Regions from separate parts of the Cytobacillus sp. FSL R7-0680 genome, predicted to be linked through region 2. Evidence: riboswitches for the same ligand, from Rfam matches in the RefSeq annotation. Region 2 holds a riboswitch; each other region holds the start of a gene.

Region 1 (6,339 bases), 1.0 Mb from region 2:
GCACCCGAGGGCTGTGAATGTCATATACACCTAAGCCGATACCTTGTTCGTAGGTGCTTTCTTCAAATGAGTGAATGAGTTCGCCGTGGCTTCTTGATGTTTCAATGGAGATGACATCAGCGTCGAGTGCTTGAATGCTTGAGATAATGTCTTCGAAATCGGAGTAGCACATATGCGTATGAATTTGTGTTTCATTTCTGACTGAAGTGGTGGCTAGTCTAAAAGCATAAACAGCAGCGTTCAGATAATCTTCCCACTTCTCTTGTTTGAGTGGTAATCCTTCACGAATGGCTGGTTCGTCTACTTGAATCATCCGGATACCATTTGCTTCTAGTGTTTCTACTTCTTCTCGAAGGGCAAGGGCAATTTGGTTTGCGACTTCGTAACGAGGGATATCGTCGCGGACAAATGACCAGTTTAAAATCGTAATCGGACCAGTGAGCATACCTTTTACCGGGTGATCTGTTAAGGACTGGGCATAGACTGTTTCTGTAACTGTCATTGGCTGTTCAAATGAGACATCTCCATAAATGAGTGGTGGTTTGACACAACGAGAGCCATAAGACTGCACCCAACCGAATTTTGTGAATTGGAATCCGGCTAATTTTTCACCGAAGTATTCGACCATATCTGTGCGCTCGAATTCGCCATGAACAAACACATCAAGGCCTAGCTCTTCTTGAATATCAATCCACTTTTTAATTTCCGTTTTGATATATGTTTGATAGTCAGTAGCAGTTAACTCTCCTTTACGCCATTTTAAACGATTTCTTCTCACTTCCTGTGTTTGTGGGAAGCTTCCAATCGTTGTTGTAGGTAGGAGTGGTAGTTGGAAGGATGTTTTTTGTGTTGCTTGACGAACAGAATAAGGTGCTTCGCGCTCTGCTAGTGATGATGGTAAGTTTTGAATGGCTGTTTGTACTTGTTGATTGTTTCTAATAGAAGATTGATTTAGTGCCTCGATAGCAGTTCGTCTCTCGTTTATCTCATCTTGGATTTCCTCTCTTCCTTCTCTTATTCCTTTCGTTAGCACTACGATTTCTTGTAATTTTTCATCAGCAAAGGCGAGTGCGGTCTTTAATGTATGATCAAGTGTTTCTTCAATTTTGACTGAAACGGGTACATGCAATAAGCTGGATGAAGGCTGGATGATTAAGCGATCTTTCGGAACTATTTCTGTAATTTCTTCTATAAGAGAGAGCTTATTATCAAGTTTGGCGCCCCATATATTACGGCCATCGATGACACCTGCAGCTAATACTTTATCACTTGGGAAGCCGAATTTTTGTAAGGAAGCGAGGTTTTGACCTGCATCATGGACGAAATCAAGGCCGATCGCTTGCACAGGTAAAGAGGTAACAGCTTCATAATAAGTGATGCTTTCAAAATACGTTTGTAAAATGATATTTATCTGTGGTGCTGCCTCGTGTAATGTTTGGTAAACTGCTTGATAGAGTGAGATGTCTTCTTCTGTGAGGGTAGTTGCTAAAATAGGTTCATCGATTTGTACCCACAAGGCACCTTCTTGCTGTAATTCTTTTAAAATTTGTGCATAAAGAGGAACGAATTGATTGACGATTGATTTGAATTCACTTTCTTTATAGCCTTTTGATAATTTCACAAACGTAATCGGGCCCAAGATAACCGGTTTCCCGTCGATTTCAAGCTTCTCTTTTCCTTCTTTATAAAAGGCAAGTGGCCGGTTTTCAGCAAGTGTTGGCGTGAGGTTGTTGAGTTCTGGCACGATGTAGTGATAGTTTGTGTTAAACCATTTGGTCATTTCAGCTGCCACGGCATCTTTGTTCCCTCTGGCAATATCAAAATACGTTTCGATATCAACTTTCCCACCTCTGTATGTAAAACGCTCAGGAACAAGTCCAAACATCACAGCTGTATCAAGGACATGATCATACAGTGTGAAATCGCCAACCGGGATGAGATCAACGCCAAGTTGTTTTTGCTTCTCGAGAGAGGATAAACGAATGACTTCCATTTGTTGCAGAAAAGTCTCTTTATTCAACTTACCACTCCAAAATTGTTCTAGAGCTTTCTTCCACTCCCGCTTCTCGCCAATTCTTGGATAACCTACATTTGAACTTTTTACTTCAGTCAATTTAAACACTCCTTTAGATTGTATTTTCTCAACAAAAAATCTCTCTATTTATTATTAAATGAGAGATTCATACGCAATATTAACTAGAGTTGAGACCATTTGATTTGCTCAACACGTATTCATCACTCCTCTCTATGCATCCGTAGAGTCTAAGTGCAAACAACAGACAGGTCTCCTGACTTCGGATTATCGCTCGTTATCCCTTCCCATTTCTATTATGAAATAGTGGTCAATGATAAGTCGCTCTCCTTCACAGTGGCGGGACCGTGCCGGCATTCCACCGGGCTTCCCTTTTAAGCAATCATGCATCTGTTGCCTTTGTTATTAAGTTTTGAAAATACAAAAGACCTCTCTAATTAAAAATAGAGAGGTCTTTATCCTCTCTTATTTGCCAAAGCTATTACACTTTGCAGGAATTAGCACCTTTTTAACAAATAATTGTTAAAGGTTGCTGGGTTTCATCGGGCCAGTCCCTCCACCTCTCTGAATAAGAGAATTACATATTTATAATATTTTGAATTTTACAGATAGATTAGCATAATAAATGGAAGCTGTCAAAATAAATTCTTCATGAGTGATATATATCATCAGATTCAAGCCACTTGCGAAATTTATGTAGATGGTAATAATGCTTGCCATTAAGAATGACTTTTGGTGCGTGAGGATGCTTCTGTAATAGATCCTTCATGTCTGCTTCACTTAAATAAAAGTAAAGATGAAGGTGGCTTTGCTCCACAAGTAAATGATTCATATTACCTTCATTTTTACTACTAAATTGCTTCAACCCATTGCCTATGAAATAGCCAAGTAATGCTAAACCGACGGCAATCCAAATAAAATTCAACTCGAATTCCAATTTGTACTCCCCCTTAAATACATATATATCTACTTTAACATCTCCTAACGAATAGTAATAATATATTTTTTAGTGCCGAATCGGATCAATGCCCCCATAATTAAACCAATCTACCCTGTCTATCGCACCATCTTTCATAGATTGTATACTTGTCCGAGAACAAAATTGGCCAAGCTGTATATATTGATATTACTTAGTGTTTTTCTCGGGTTTGTGATGGAAAAGGCTATAGTTAGCACAAAGGAGACTATTAATTTTGCTGAAGGAGAGAAGTGAAGTGTTATGAATCTATCTGTTATTATTCCCATTCAGAATGAAGAATCTACGTTGTCAGCCGTTTTAGAAGAGTTAGTGAAGATTGAGCCATATGAAATCATCGCTGTTTTGAATGGTTCAACAGATGGATCGGAGAAAATAGCGGAAGCATTTGAATGTAGAAAGCTTGTTTATAAAGAACCTCTAGGGGTGGATATTGGACGAGCAATTGGTGCAAGGGAGGCAAAAGGGGATACGCTTCTTTTTATTGATGGTGATATTGTCGTTAGAGCTCAGGAGCTACAAGCACTGCTTGATGGCATTCGGGATGGGGCTGATATTGCCCTAAATGATTTAAGCTGGACAATGAAGCGCCCCATTAGACCACATCCGACAGCAGTATCAAAGTTCTCTCTTAATCATTTTTTAGGTAAAGGTGAGTTATCCGTTAATTCCTTAGTCGCTGTTCCTCATGTGATGAAAAAATCAGCGCTTGATACAATTGGTTGGGAGAATTTAGCTTGTCCGCCATTAGCTCATAGTATAGCTGTGATGAAAGAATTAAAGATGAGTGCACCAGTAGCCATTGATGTGATTGCTACAAATAAGATTCGACCGAAACATCAACAGAAGATTACGGGCTCCTCTTTTTCATTTTCAACAAGTTTAATAATTGGTGACCATTTACGTGCAGTGGCCCAACTGATTGAAGAGAGAGGATATCGCGGTGGTTTAAACGATGGCAGGCGAAATCGGCAATCTTTTAAGGAATATGTACAAGCCTTTTCGGTAAAGGAAGAGAAACGAGCGAAGTATAGTGCGATTATTCCTGTAGGGAAGGAGCCGGATACGATTGCTGAAGTGATTGCTGAGGTAAAGAAGGCAGGCATTGATGAAATCATTGTTGTGTTAAATGGAGCAGATGAACGAACAAAGGAAAAGGTAGAAAAGTCAGGTGTGAAAGTGATTGCGTTTGACCAGGCACTCGGACATAACATTCCAAGAGCGATTGGTGGGCTTCACAGTACAGGAGATATCTGTTTGTTCTTAGATAGTGATTTTGTTATCAAAGCAGAAGATTTAACCCCTTTTATACATGCTGTAGAAGAAGGGGCAGATATTGCTTTAAATGATTTAGAAATATTGCTCGACCGTGCCCATCCGTTGCATTCTGTGAGTGCTGCTAAGTACCTTCTGAATATGGCACTGAAAAGAGAGGACCTCACCGTTAATTCTCTCACTGCTATTCCACATGCAATGAGCAGGAAAGTGATTGACGAGATTGGTATCCTCACATTAATGTCTCCACCGTTATTTCAAGCAAAGGCAATTCTAAAAGGATTTAAAGTCGAATCCATTCATTATGTCGATGTCGTCAAGCCAAATAAAATTAGAAAACAGCATCACAGGCAAGCCGATGGTCGGGTCGAATCAACTGACCGGATTCTAGGTGACCACATTGAAGCATTTTCATATTTACTATCGTTCAATCAGAGATGCGGTTATACAGATGGCAATCGAAAATGGGACATGCTCCAAGGTCAAATAGATAGAGTTGCTGTTATTGGTCTCGGCTATGTTGGTCTCCCACTGGCTCTCCACTTAGCAAAAAAGGGCTGTCATGTAACGGGCATCGATCAAGATACTCATAAGATTGAGTTATTACAGCAAGGGAGCAGTTATATTCCTGATGTAAAAGATGAAGAGCTGCAAGCGGTTCTAAATTTCATTCCAAAACATACGGATGCAGCTATAGCTTTGCTTAAAGCCGCTGAGTATATCATCGTCACAGTTCCAACCCCAATTGACGAACATCATGAACCGGATTTAAGAGCGATGATTGCCGTTACTAACTATCTTTGCCAATATTTACAGACGGGACAAACGATTATTTATGAAAGCTCTACTTATCCGGGAACAGTAGAAGAGGTGATTGAGCCTATATTCACACGCCATCACTTTAAAGCTGGGGAAGACTACTACTTATGTTATTCACCCGAGAGAATTGATCCTGCAAATAAGCAATATACGTTAGCCTCTATCCCAAAAGTAATTAGTGGTCAAACAGAGAGCTCTCTTGCGAAAATTGATCAGTTTTATGCAAAGTATTTTGCTGAAGTTGTGCCAGTAAGCTCGCCGAAAGTTGCAGAGTTAGCTAAGTTATTTGAAAATACACAGCGATTAGTCAATATTTCACTAGTGAATGAGTTGGACGAGCTATGTGAACGATTAGACATTGATTTTTATGAAGCCCTGCAGGCAGCTGCGACAAAGCCATTTGGATTTACTCCTTATTGGCCTGGTCCGGGAATAGGTGGACATTGTATCCCTGTTGATCCGATATATTTACAATGGAAGCTCAATCAATACGGCTTAAGCAGTCAGCTCGTAGCAGCAGCAAGAGAAATTAATGATACGATGCCTCAAAAAATCGTCAAAAAAGTAGAAGCTGAATTAGCAGGGGAGACCGGGGCAATCCTTGTTGTTGGCCTAGCGTATAAAAGGGATGTGAACGATGTCCGTGAATCCCCAGCTTTAACAATTTTTAACGAACTCTTGCAAAAAGGTTATCAGGTAGACTATCACGATCCTTATGTACCAACAGTTGTTCTTGAAAATAAAAGCTATCAATCTGTTCCGTTAACAAACGAGACATTATCAAAGTATCAATTAACCCTGCTTCTTACGGACCATAGTAATTTGGATTATAAACTTTTATCGAAAGTAGAAAATATCATTGATACGAGGCATGTATTAAAAACAGGGAAATGAACAAGCGATACTATATTCCTTGTAAGGGGGTGATGCCACTTAAAGATGTAAGGAGACGATGCTTTTTGGATGGTTCGTGTTTATCTTTGATTGTTCCTATTAGTCGGGATGCGAGTAATCAGTATGTGAGTAAGTTAATCCAGACCTATCAATCTATCACAAATGTTGAGCTAATCTTTGTTGCCCATAAATTATTAAATGTTGATCCGTTTCGTCTCGTAGTAAATGATGCTTGGCAACATGTCTACGAAGCACATGTCATCGGGGCAAAAAAGGCAACAAGATCATGTATGTTATTTTTAGATCTCAACCAACATATTACGGTACCAACGCTCCAGCAATT
Region 2 (6,339 bases):
TTCATCACAAACAAGTGATGGTGCAGCAGCTGTAATGATTATGGACAGAGAGAAAGCAGATGCACAAGGACTGCAGCCTTTAGTGAAGTTTCGTTCTTTTGCTGTCGGAGGCGTGCCGCCAGAGGTTATGGGGATTGGGCCAATTGTAGCAATTCCTAAAGCTTTAAAACTAGCGGGGTTAGAGCTATCAGATGTCGGATTATTCGAACTAAATGAAGCTTTTGCTTCTCAATCCATTCAAGTCATTAGAGAATTAGGGTTGGATGAAGAAAAAGTGAATGTTAACGGGGGAGCTATTGCTTTAGGGCATCCACTTGGGTGTACTGGGGCTAAGCTAACACTATCATTAATTCATGAAATGAAGCGTAGAAACGAGCAATTTGGTGTTGTAACGATGTGCATTGGTGGCGGAATGGGTGCCGCAGGTGTGTTTGAACTTCTTTAAAAACGACTAAGTTCGTTTTTTAAACCAATAGTGTTATAGAGTGGAAGACACTCGACTCCTGCGGTTAATAGATCAAAGAAATCTGAGCCCTGAAAAAAGTGAGTGTCTGATGCGCAATGAACCGAAGTGAAAGTTCTATTTAACTACCTTTGAAAAAACAATGTTAACAAAAACTGCAAAAAGCATAAAGAATGAAGATGGAGGATGATGAACGTGTCAAATCAAACTGAAAAATTTATTAAAGGTGGAAGCTTTTTAATTGAAGATATTTCTTATGAAAATATGTACACACCAGAGGATTTTAGCGAAGAACAAATCATGATTGCGAAAACAACAGAAGATTATGTGACAAATGAAGTGGTCCCTCAAGTGGATTATTTAGAACAGCATGAATTCGATCGCTCTGTAAAACTATTGAAAAAAGCTGGTGACTTGGGCTTACTTGGTACAGATGTGCCAGAGGAATACGGTGGACTCGGTTTAGATAAGGTAAGTTCAGCACTTATCGCTGAAAAAATGTCACGTGTCGGTGGTTTCTCTATCTCACACGGTGCCCATGTAGGTATTGGTTCTCTTCCAATTGTATTGTTCGGGAATGAAGAGCAAAAGCAAAAATACTTACCGGTGCTTGCGACAGGCGAAAAATTAGCTGCCTATGCACTAACAGAACCAAGTTCAGGATCTGATGCATTAGGAGCAAAAACAACTGCTAAATTAAACGCAGAAGGCACACATTATTTATTAAATGGGGAAAAACAATGGATTACGAATGCTGGGTTTGCCGATGTGTTCGTTGTTTATGCCAAAATAAACGGTGACCAATTCACAGCTTTTATTGTTGAAAGAGAATATCCGGGTGTATCAACAGGTGCTGAAGAAAAGAAAATGGGTATTAAGAGCTCGTCTACAAGAACACTTATTTTAGAAGATGCACAAGTACCAGTTGAAAATGTACTAGGTGAAATTGGTCGTGGTCATGTCATTGCCTTTAACATTTTGAATATTGGTCGTTACAAACTTGGTGTAGGTGCAGTAGGTGGTTCTAAGCATGCCTTTAAATTAGGGGTAACTTACGCTAACCAACGTCAACAATTCAGTACGCCTATTTCTTCTTTTAATTTAACGAAGGAAAAATTCGGAACAATGGCAAGTAAAATTTATGCAGCTGAAAGCTCCGTTTACCGTACAGTGGGTCTATTTGATGACAGAATGAGTCAATTGAGTGATGAAGAAGTCAAAGACGGTAAAGAAGTAGCGAAGTCTATTGCTGAATATGCAATAGAATGCTCACTTAATAAGTTCTTCTCTACCGAAGTTCTAGATTATGTAGTTGATGAGGCAGTTCAATTACATGGTGGTTATGGCTTTATGGCAGAATATGAAGTAGAAAGAGCTTACCGTGATTCTAGAATCAATCGAATCTTCGAAGGAACAAACGAAATCAACCGTCTTTTAGTACCAGGAACGTATGTTAGAAAAGCAATGAAAGGTGAACTGCCTTTATTCGAAAAAGCAATGGCACTTCAAGAGGAATTGATGATGATGATGCCAGAAGAGCCAGGTTCTGAAGCATTAGAGCAAGAGAAATATCTTGTAAAGAACGCTAAGAAAATCGCATTACTTGCAGCAGGTTTATGTGCACAAAAATACGGAAAAGCTTTGGATAAAGAGCAAGAAGTTCTTGTGAATATTGCTGATCTGGTTTCTTACGCCTATTCTATGGAATCTACTGTTCTTCGTACTGAAAAAGCCATTGTAAAAGACGGAGTAGCAAAAGCTGAGCAAAAGCTATTATACACACAAATTTTCTGCCAAGAAGCATTTAATCAAATTGAGTTGATTGCGAAAGAAACTTTAGTAGGTGTGGAAGAAGGCGATACATTACGAATGATGCTTTCAGCGCTTAAGAAGTTTACGAGACATACTCCAACAAATGTAATTGCGAAAAAACGTCAAGCGGCTGAGAAAATTATTGAAGCTGAAAGGTTTGTAGTATAATATTTATCTTGAATAAAGTGAAGGAAAGTAACCTATTTACTTCCTCCATTTGCGAAGTTTATGACTTGAGGCTCAAGAACAAATTTGGGCCTCTTTGTTTTGTTTTTAATATGATAATAATTACAATTCTTCGTTATGAAAATAAAAAGAAATATGTTATGCTAATGAAACGATAGTATTCATGAATATAGGTATGATAAAATAGGTGGTGAAAACATGGCACTTACTTTCTATTGGTATCCTAAATGTGGTACTTGCCGAAAAGCGAAAAAATGGCTAGATGAACATGAAATAGCCTATGATGCAATACATATAGTGGAAAATCCTCCATCCCGCAAGGAATTAGAAGATCTTTACAAAAAGAGTGGGTTAGAGCTAAAAAAATTTTTCAACACAAGCGGTCAAAAGTATCGTGAGTTAGGATTAAAAGACCGAGTGAAAACGGCCTCAGAGTCGGAACTGTTAGATTTATTAGCATCGGATGGAATGTTAATTAAACGTCCATTAACAACGGATGGTACGAAAGTAACAGTCGGATTTAAAGAGCTAGAATTTGAACAAAATTGGCTGTAAATGGTGGATGCGCTTTATACGTTTTAAACGATCGTTTATTCGGTCATTAAAATAAACAATTTCCTAAATTAATGGAGGTATGAAACATGAGCACACCTAAAGAATTACGTTATTCAGAAGAACACGAGTGGGTAAAAACAGAAGGAGATAAAGTTCGTATTGGTATTACATACTTTGCTCAATCAGAACTTGGAGATATCGTATTTGTTGAGCTTCCAGAAGTAGGAGATGAAGTAACTGCTGATGAACCGTTTGGTAGCGTAGAATCTGTTAAAACAGTTTCTGAGTTATATGCACCAATTAGTGGTAAAATCGTTGAGATTAACGAAGAACTTAGCGATAGTCCAGAATTTGTGAATGAATCTCCTTACGAGAAAGCATGGATGATTGTTGTTGAGCCATCCGATGCAAGTGAAATTGACAAGCTAATGACAGCTGAACAATATGAAGAAATGACAAAAGAAGATTAATTGTAGTTAAATAAAGAAGGTCAAATCATTAAATGGTTTGACCTTTTTCTAAATTTCTATATAGACATACCAGATGAGTGCTGAAAAGTTTTCAAATGTAAAAAGGCTTACTATTATAAAATATATAAATGATATATATTAGGTGATGAGCATGCATATAGAACATGGCAATAAAGTGATTATTGTTGAAGGTAAATCTGACAAACGAAAAGTGAAAGGACTAATCAGAGAACCTGTAGAGATCTTATGTACAAATGGAACGATTGGCACTTCGAAGTTGGATGAATTAATTGATTATTTAATTGGGAAGGAAGTCTATATATTAGTCGATGCTGACGCATCAGGAGAAAAACTTCGTAAACAATTTAAGAGAGAGTTACCAGAGGCAGAGCATATCTATATTGATAAAATGTATCGTGAAGTCGAGGCGGCACCTGCGCATCATTTAGCTACAGCCTTAATAAGTGCAAATATAGATATATATACCGAGTATTTAGATAAAGGATGATAACATGATTGACTGGTCAAACAATGACTTAAATGATTTGATCGCAAGGAAGCAATCCGGCTTATTTTATTTATTTACTCCTATGTGTGGGACATGTCAAGTTGCCGGGAAAATGCTAACAATTACTGAGCAACTGTTGCAGAACCTTCCTATAGGTAAAGCCGACCTGAATTTTTTGCCAGCAGTGGCAGAAAAGTATGAAATTGAAAGTGTACCGTGTTTACTTGTGTTTAAAAAAGGAGAGTTAGTTGATAAGCTTTATGCTTTCCATTCAGTACCTTATTTACTTGAACAAATTCAATCATATGAATTACAGTCTCAATTTTAAAACCACTTATTGTTTAGGAATAAGTGGTTTTCTTATGCTTTTAATCAAGGGGGGTTGCGTAAATGTTTAATTACACCCCTCACTCATTCTAGGCAGATGAATCGATGGGATATTTCTTTTTTCTGTCGATAAGTCTAGCTTTTGACATATTTCTCGGGAAATAGGTTGTGAACATTGTTGGAAATAAATGTTCTGTCAGTTAAAGTCGATAGTTAGGAGAAGGAAATCATTTCTTGGAACAGAATTATAGAATATAAGACGCGGGCTGGGGGTGGTTTCAATAGAGGAACTCATTTATCATTTTAATCAATCTTTAAGAGTAAATGATCATATTTTAATGATGTTAAAGGAACCTATAAGGATTCGAGTAGAATTAGAACAAAATCTAATGTATTTGACATTAGACCGTAAAAGGCTGCTAATTAAACATACTCGCCCATTGAAAAATTATCATATAAACATTCAAACTACTGCTGACCACTTTCATTCTTTGCTTCAAGGGCGTACGAGTCTAAAGAAACAAGTGGATGAAAAGCATATCATCCTTAAGTCGACTTTTAGACAATTATTAAAATTAGATGCCATTTTCGTATTAAATCAAAAATAATCATAAATACATCAAATGTCCTAAAAAAAGATTGACTTCCCAAAAAAAGGTTGTTATTCTATCCTTAGAATAATTAGAAAATTAAATATTCTTATCGAGAGTGGTGGAGGGACTGGCCCTATGAAACCCGGCAACCGGTTGTTTGATACACGGTGCTAATTCCAGCAGAGCATAAAAGCTCTGGTAGATAAGAAGAGATGATAAACCCTCTTCTTTGTGAAGAGGGTTTTTGGTCGTCTTTTCTTTCCAATTTAAAAAAGAGGAGAGATGTAAAATGGCAGAAAAAGAAAAGCAACTTCGATTTGAAACAATTGGTGTTCATGGTGGGCTAAAACCTGATCCAGTAACAGGGGCAAGAGCGGTCCCAATCTATCAAAATAATGCTTATCAATTCCAGAATACAGAGCATGCGCAAGACTTATTTGGCTTAAAAGAAACAGGATATATTTATTCTCGTATTCATAATCCAACGGTTACTGTGTTTGAGGAAAGAGTTGCATTGTTAGAAGGGGGAACAGGCGCATTAGCATTAGCAAGCGGGCAAGCAGCCATTTACTTAGCTCTTCTTAATATTGTTCAAGCGGGTGATGAAATTGTAGCTGCCTCTAATTTATATGGAGGTACATATAATTTATTTACAGTCACTTTACCAAAGTACGGCATCAACGTTAGGCTTATCGATATTAATAATGAAGAGGAACTACGAGCAGCAATCAATGAGAAGACACGAGCTGTATTTGCCGAAACCATTGGTAACCCGAGTTTACAAGTACTAGATATTGAAACAGTTTCAAATATCGCCCATGAACATGGTGTGCCGTTAGTGGTTGATAACACATTTGCAACTCCTTATCTATGTCGGCCGATTGAGCATGGCGCAGATATTGTTGTTCATTCTGCTACGAAATGGTTACTTGGGAATGGGACGACAATGGGGGGGATCATTGTTGACGGTGGTAAATTTGATTGGAACTCAGAGAAGTATCCAGGATTAAGTCAGCCGGATACAAGCTATAACGATTTAGTATATAGTGAGGCACTTGGCCCTGTAGCATATATTACTAAAGCGAGAGTGCAGCTTCTAAGAGATTTAGGTCCAGCACTAAGTGCACAAAGCGCCTTCCAATTTACGTTAGGTTTAGAAACGTTAACGGTTCGAATGAAAGAACATATTGCTAATACGAAAAAAATTGTGCAATATTTAAATAATCACTCTGCTGTTAATTGGGTACTTTATCCGGGCGATGACAACCATCCTAATAAAGAATTAGCAGACAAATATTTATCTAAAGGTGCAGGGGCAGTTGTCGTTTTTGGCATATCTGGTGGGCGTGAAGCAGGTGCGAAGGTTATTAATTCGGTTGAGCTGTTCGCACATGTAGCGAATGTAGGTGATGCAAAAAGTCTTAT
Region 3 (6,339 bases), 2.4 Mb from region 2:
TGTAATAGCTTACTTACGAGCGTTTCGGAGGCAGGTTTTGAAAAATGATGAGAACAAAGCAATCGAGCTTTTTAGTTATATCACAGCGATTGATGCTGTGTTTTTTTTTGCTCAACTGACTTAGCCCTATGTAGATTTGAGCACTTTTATCTGTAATTCTTTTAAGTAGCTCTCTTCATCTACTTATGTCATAATTTTCATAAAGAGTAATATGGAGGGGTTTCCTTTGCACAAAATTCAAGATTTAGGTAATGATATTAAACTGATTGATTTAATGGATTTACAAACACCTGAGCGTACGGGGGCGTATATATTAGGTGCTGAAGAATTAACAGTGATTGAAACAAGTGCTAGTCCTTCGATTCCCCATCTTATAGAAGGAATGCAGGAATTGAACATTAACCTTGAAGACATCAAGCATATTATTGTCACTCATGTACATTTAGACCATGCTGGGGGAACTGGTTTGTTCTTAGAACAATGTCCAGAAGCAAAAGTATATGTTCATCCAAGAGGTAAACGGCATTTAGCTGACCCTAGTAAATTAATTGCTGGTGCTAGAATGGTATATGGCGATGATTTTGATCAACTATTTAATCCGATTGTGCCAATTGATGAGAAGAGATTAGTCGCGATGGAAGAGGGACAATCATTGGATATCGGTGGGCGTTTGTTAACTTTCTATGATACCCCTGGCCATGCAAAGCACCACTTTTCAATCCATGATTCGAAAAGTAATGGCTTCTTTACTGGCGATACAATTGGCGTATTTTATCCTAACATAGCAAGAAAAGGTTATCCATTAGTTCTGCCATCGACTTCTCCTAATCAATTTAATCCAGAGGCGATGTTATCTTCTGTTGAAAAAATCGAATCACTTCAACCACAACATATCTTTTTTGGGCATTATGGTGAGGGCCCTGAACCAAAGGATGTTTTTACTCAAATTCGTTATTGGTTACCTATATTTACTTCAGTTGCAGATGACGTTTTTCTCCAAGGAAATGACATAATAAAAATGCAAGAAGCCATACAATCGGAATTGTTGGAACAAGTAAAACATTATTTATTAACAGCGCACGATGTTGAACTTAGTGCAGAGGATAAGAAGCTAATAGGCTTAGATTTAAATGTCTGCACAATGGGGATGATTGATAGATTGCAGAAAGTGAAATAAAGATTTAAGTCGTGTGGTTTGGAGGTAATTAACATGGATTTGGAAGAAATAAGATCAGAGATACAGCATCGTCAATCAGATATATTGGGTAGCTCCAGATTGGTTAAATTCGCTGTTCTTCTTCCCCTAATAGAAAAAGATAGAGAAATACATATTTTGTTTGAAGTACGGTCTTTATCTATGAGAAGACAGCCAGGGGAAATTTGCTTTCCTGGGGGGAAAATGGATCAAGACGATGTGGATTTAATAGAGACGGCAAAAAGGGAGACCAGTGAAGAGTTAGGTATCCCAATTGGAGAAGTCTCTGTTTTTTCAGAACTTGATTATGTAGTGACACCTTATGATACAGTGATTTATCCGTTTGTAGGCACAATAGAGAGCATCAGTGATCTTAAGCTAAATCCAGAGGAAGTGGATCAAATTTTCACAGTACCACTTGCTTATTTTTTGAAAGAGGGACCATCTATTCATTATATTGAGATGAAGCCAGAGCCTAATAGTAGCTTTCCCTATCATCTCATTCCTAATGGGGAAAAATATAAATGGCAAACGCGGAGGATGCAAGAAATTTTTTATACTTATAAAGGTCATGTGATATGGGGGTTAACAGCTAAGATACTGTATCATTTTTTGACGCTTATCCAGGATGAAAATAAATAAATTTTCAAAATGTTATTGACGATTCCCTATAAAAGGGTATATGATGTTAAACAAATAAATATGAACTTCTTATCCAGAGAGGCGGAGGGACTGACCCAGAGAAGCCTCGGCAACCAGCAATCTTTTGTATGGTGCTAATTTCAGAGGATATTATCCAAAGATAAGGAGAAGGTGAGCTCGTTAATTCAAAGCCCTTCTGCCTCTTCTAGGTAGAAGGGCTTTTTATGTGATAGAGCTAATATTTTATTGGAATATAAAATATATTCAGATTTCATATTGACGACAAATCATTTTTTGGATATAATTCTATTTGTAATTAAAGTATTAACGCTTTAAAAAATAAAATATTTCTTATCGAGAGTGACGGAGGGATCAGGCCCTATGAAGTCCGGCAACCTTCAAGCAATTGCTTGAAAAGGTGCTAAATCCTGCAGGCAGTAAATGTCTGGAAGATAAGATGAGGCAACCCCCTCTTCTTATGAAGAGGGGGTTATTTATTTTAATCATCCGACTAAAAAGTAGAGGAGAGTATATAATGACGAATCAATTTAACACTTATGATGATGAGACGATTTTATTACATGGAGGTCAATCACCAGACCCGACAACGGGATCTCGTGCAGTTCCTATTTATCAAACAAGTTCATATGTTTTTCATAATACAGACCATGCGCAAAGCCTATTTTCATTAGATGAGACGGGAAATATCTATTCACGAATCGGTAATCCAACGGTAGATGTATTAGAAAAACGTATTGCTTTATTAGAAGATGGGGTAGCGGCAGTAGCGACTTCATCTGGAATGGCAGCTATAGCTCTTTCAATTATGAATATTGCCCAAGCGGGTGATGAGATTGTTGCAGCGTCGAACCTTTATGGTGGAACATATAATCTTTTTGCCATAACACTTCCGAAATATGGGATTAAAGTTCATTTTGTTGATGGATCTGACCCTGAGAATTACCGTAAAGCGATTACGCCAAAAACTAAGGCTTTATATGGAGAGATTATTGGGAACCCAAGTCTTCATGTCCTAGATGTAGAGGCAGTTGCAAATATTGCTCATGATAATGATATTCCCCTTATTATTGATAATACTTTCGCTTCACCTTATCTTTGCAAACCAATCCAATGGGGAGCAGATATTGTCATTCATTCGGCAACAAAATGGATTGGTGGTCATGGAACAACAATTGGCGGACTTGTAGTTGATGGCGGACGATTTAATTGGAATCATGATAAGTTTCCTGGTTTTACTCAGCCAGATCCAAGTTATAACGGTATTGTTTATGCGAATGAGTTTGGTACACTCGCTTTTAGTACAAAACTTCGTGTTCAGTTGCTGCGCGATTTTGGGTCATCTTTAAGCCCACATAGTGCATTTCTTTTACTCCAAGGATTGGAAACACTCCATTTACGTATAGAGAAACATACGGAAAATGCAGCGAAGATAGCCCATTTCTTAAACGCTCATCCAGCTGTCGATTGGGTCGCATATCCAGGTTTAGCAGAGCATCCAGCGCATGAACTCGCGAAGAAATATTTAAACACTGGCTTCGGTTCCATTGTGAACTTCGGTATTAAAGGTGGCCGAGATGCGGGTAAAAAAGTGATAGATACAATTGCATTGTGGTCTCATGTAGCCAATGTAGGTGATGCGAAGTCACTCATTATTCATCCGGCTTCAACCACACATCAACAGTTAAGTGCAGAAGATTTAATTAAAAGCGGTGTAAGTGAGGAACTCATACGTTTATCAGTTGGGATTGAATCGGTTAGAGATTTAACCAATGACTTAGATCAAGCCTTCTATGAAGCGACTGGTATTTCTTCGAAGGGAGAACAAAAAGGAGAAACAGCAGTAAATGATGAAGGTGTTATTCGATGGGCATTACAATCATCCTCATTAAAAGAAGATGTGGATGGCAAAGAACTGCAAAGAGCAAAAAGGATAGCTGTTGTTGGATTAAGTGGAAATCCTGCTAGACCAAGTTACCGTTTAGCAAGAAAAATGCAAAGATTAGGTTATCAAATCGTGCCAGTTAATCCAAGAGAAACAGAAGTATTAGGTGAACAGGCATATCCAAATTTAAAATCCATTCCTTTTACCATTGATATTGTGCAAGTATTTAGAAGCCCTGAAGCTGCGATAGAAGTGGCGAAAGAGGCAGTAGAAATCCAACCGAAAGTTTTCTGGCTACAAGAAGGTGTCATTTCACCAAAAGCAGTTGAAATAGCAAAAGAAGCCGGACTTGAAGTGGTACAAAATCGCTGCACATATAAAGAGGCACAGAGATTAAGAGGTTCTATTGTAACCTTTGCTTGTGAAATTTAAAACCGAGATTGAGGAGAGTCATCGATGAAAAAATGGTTCGTATTTTTAATTGTCGTTTTATCAATTGGATTCATTAGTGCTTGCGGAGATAGTGAGGCAAGCACTGATGATAGTAATGACGAAGGAAAACCAGAAAAAATTGTTTTAGACTATGCCTATTATTCTCCAACAAGTGTAGTTTTAAAGAAATTCGGCTGGGCAGAAGAAGCGTTTGCCGAAGATGATATTGATGTTGAGTTTGTCCTCAGTCAAGGAAGTAATAAGGCACTTGAGTTTCTTAATAGTAGCAGTGTTGATTTTGGCTCAACTGCAGGTGCAGCGGCATTAATTGCAAAAGCAAATGGTGCTCCAATTGAATCAGTCTATATATACTCAAAACCAGAATGGACGGCATTAGTTGCACCGAAAGAATCAGCTATCAAATCAGTTGAAGACTTGAAGGGAAAGAAAGTAGCAGCAACGATTGGAACAGATCCATATATCTTTTTACTGCGCTCATTAAATGAAGCCGGATTAACATCAGCGGATGTTGAAATCGTTAACTTGCAACATGCTGACGGTGGAACGGCATTAACAACAGGGCAAGTAGACGCTTGGGCTGGTTTAGATCCCCATATGGCTAAATTAGAACTTGAAGCAGACACAGAATTTATTTATCGAAATATCGATTTTAACACTTATGGCACATTAAATGTGAGAAGCGAATTTGCTGAGAAGTATCCTGAACAAGTGAAAAAAGTAATTGAGCTTTATGAAAAAGCTCGTACATGGGTATTAGAAAATCCTGAAGAAGCGGCAGAGATACTGGCAGAAGAAGCACAAATCACCCTAGAGGTAGCGAAAAAAGAATTAGAGAGAAATGACTTTAATGAACCAATACCTGGTGAAGTGCAAATAGAAGCATTAAATGCTGCTGGTGAGGTTTTAAAAGAAGAAGGCATTATTAAGAGTGATGACGTAGGTAAAGTGGTTGATGAATTAATAAACCCAGATTTCTCAACAGAGGTCATTCAATAGGGTTGGTAAAGGAGAATGAATATGAAGGAAGTCATAGCGATCCCCAAAGTAAATGAGGGTAAGGAGAAGCATAGAAAAATTAACCCTAGTATTCAAAGGGTATTACTTGGAAGTATCGTGCCAATCTTACTTATTCTTGCATGGGAGTACTTGAGTCGGATCGGTGTGTTCCCTCCTCATTTACTCCCGGCTCCATCAATCATTTTGCAATCACTTATGACAATGACGACAGATGGAAGTTTATGGACACATACGAGCATTACATTATATCGCCTTGTGCTTGGTTTCTTATTTGGCACTGCTGCAGCTTTAATTATCGGCGCCGCTGTTGGCTACTTTTCAACAGTTGAAAGTTTATTAGATCCCCTGATCCAAGCTTTTCGTTCCATACCTTCATTGGCATGGGTGCCATTATTTATTCTTTGGATGGGAATTGGGGAACCTTCCAAGGTGGTTTTAATCGCTGTCGGTGTTTTCTTCCCAGTTTATCTAAATATCGTTTCAGGCATTCAAGGAATTGACCGTAAACTAATTGAAGTGGGGAAAATCTATCATTTTAGCTCATGGCAATTAATTTGTAAGATTATCTTACCAGCAGCTTTGCCATCTTTTTTAGTAGGGCTGAGAAGCGGATTGGGACTTGGTTGGATGTTTGTTGTTGCAGCTGAATTAATGGGAGCTTCTACAGGTATTGGCTACTTGCTTGTTTATGGCCAAAACACTTATGCACCGGAATTAATTATTTCTAGTATCGTCTTATTTGCCATATTAGGAAAAATAACAGATGCCATTTTAAAAGGGTTAGAGACAAAAACATTGCATTGGCAAGATACGATCGTCAAGAAGTAGGAGGTGGCAAGATTGTTATCAATTGAGCGAGTGTCTAGAACTTTTTCAAATGGAACAACGGGATTCAAAAATATTGACTTAAAGGTAGAAAAAGGTGAAGTCATTGGAATCTTAGGAACAAGTGGTTGCGGTAAAAGTACGCTCTTACGTGTATTATCCGGCTTGGATAAACAATATGATGGCCAGGTTGTAATAGATGGCGAAACTGTCCATGATGTTCATAAGAAAATCGGGATGATTTTCCAAGAACCTAGATTGATGCCTTGGTTAAAAGTTTATGACAATATCGGATTCGGTCTAC

What was found. Region 2 has a riboswitch for S-adenosylmethionine ahead of MKY26_RS13425 (O-acetylhomoserine aminocarboxypropyltransferase/cysteine synthase family protein). Riboswitches for the same ligand answer to the same signal wherever they lie in the genome.
Region 1: linked by a shared signal. The riboswitch ahead of metE (5-methyltetrahydropteroyltriglutamate--homocysteine S-methyltransferase) and the one ahead of MKY26_RS13425 (O-acetylhomoserine aminocarboxypropyltransferase/cysteine synthase family protein) in region 2 are both predicted to bind S-adenosylmethionine.
Region 3: linked by a shared signal. The riboswitch ahead of MKY26_RS01530 (PLP-dependent aspartate aminotransferase family protein) and the one ahead of MKY26_RS13425 (O-acetylhomoserine aminocarboxypropyltransferase/cysteine synthase family protein) in region 2 are both predicted to bind S-adenosylmethionine.

What each region holds. Positions count from the first base shown of each region.
Region 1 is NZ_JBBPAO010000001.1:3,727,361-3,733,699, forward strand. Features, by position in the region: gene metE (5-methyltetrahydropteroyltriglutamate--homocysteine S-methyltransferase) at 1-2,113, opposite strand, end outside; cobalamin riboswitch at 2,262-2,441, opposite strand; SAM riboswitch class I at 2,495-2,607, opposite strand; gene MKY26_RS18635 (DNA-binding protein) at 2,682-2,969, opposite strand; partial or broken gene MKY26_RS18640 (glycosyltransferase family 2 protein) at 3,252-4,763, shown strand; gene MKY26_RS18645 (nucleotide sugar dehydrogenase) at 4,755-5,996, shown strand; gene MKY26_RS18650 (glycosyltransferase family 2 protein) at 6,062-6,339, shown strand, end outside.
Region 2 is NZ_JBBPAO010000001.1:2,694,767-2,701,105, reverse strand. Features, by position in the region: gene MKY26_RS13460 (acetyl-CoA C-acetyltransferase) at 1-445, shown strand, start outside; gene MKY26_RS13455 (acyl-CoA dehydrogenase family protein) at 659-2,443, shown strand; gene MKY26_RS13450 (arsenate reductase family protein) at 2,660-3,016, shown strand; gene gcvH (glycine cleavage system protein GcvH) at 3,103-3,486, shown strand; gene MKY26_RS13440 (toprim domain-containing protein) at 3,632-3,994, shown strand; gene MKY26_RS13435 (thioredoxin family protein) at 3,999-4,322, shown strand; gene MKY26_RS13430 (hypothetical protein) at 4,594-4,929, shown strand; SAM riboswitch class I at 5,018-5,123, shown strand; gene MKY26_RS13425 (O-acetylhomoserine aminocarboxypropyltransferase/cysteine synthase family protein) at 5,204-6,339, shown strand, end outside.
Region 3 is NZ_JBBPAO010000001.1:295,705-302,043, forward strand. Features, by position in the region: gene MKY26_RS01520 (MBL fold metallo-hydrolase) at 227-1,177, shown strand; gene MKY26_RS01525 (NUDIX hydrolase) at 1,211-1,837, shown strand; SAM riboswitch class I at 1,904-2,004, shown strand; SAM riboswitch class I at 2,186-2,296, shown strand; gene MKY26_RS01530 (PLP-dependent aspartate aminotransferase family protein) at 2,373-4,172, shown strand; gene MKY26_RS01535 (aliphatic sulfonate ABC transporter substrate-binding protein) at 4,197-5,189, shown strand; gene MKY26_RS01540 (ABC transporter permease) at 5,211-6,038, shown strand; gene MKY26_RS01545 (ABC transporter ATP-binding protein) at 6,051-6,339, shown strand, end outside.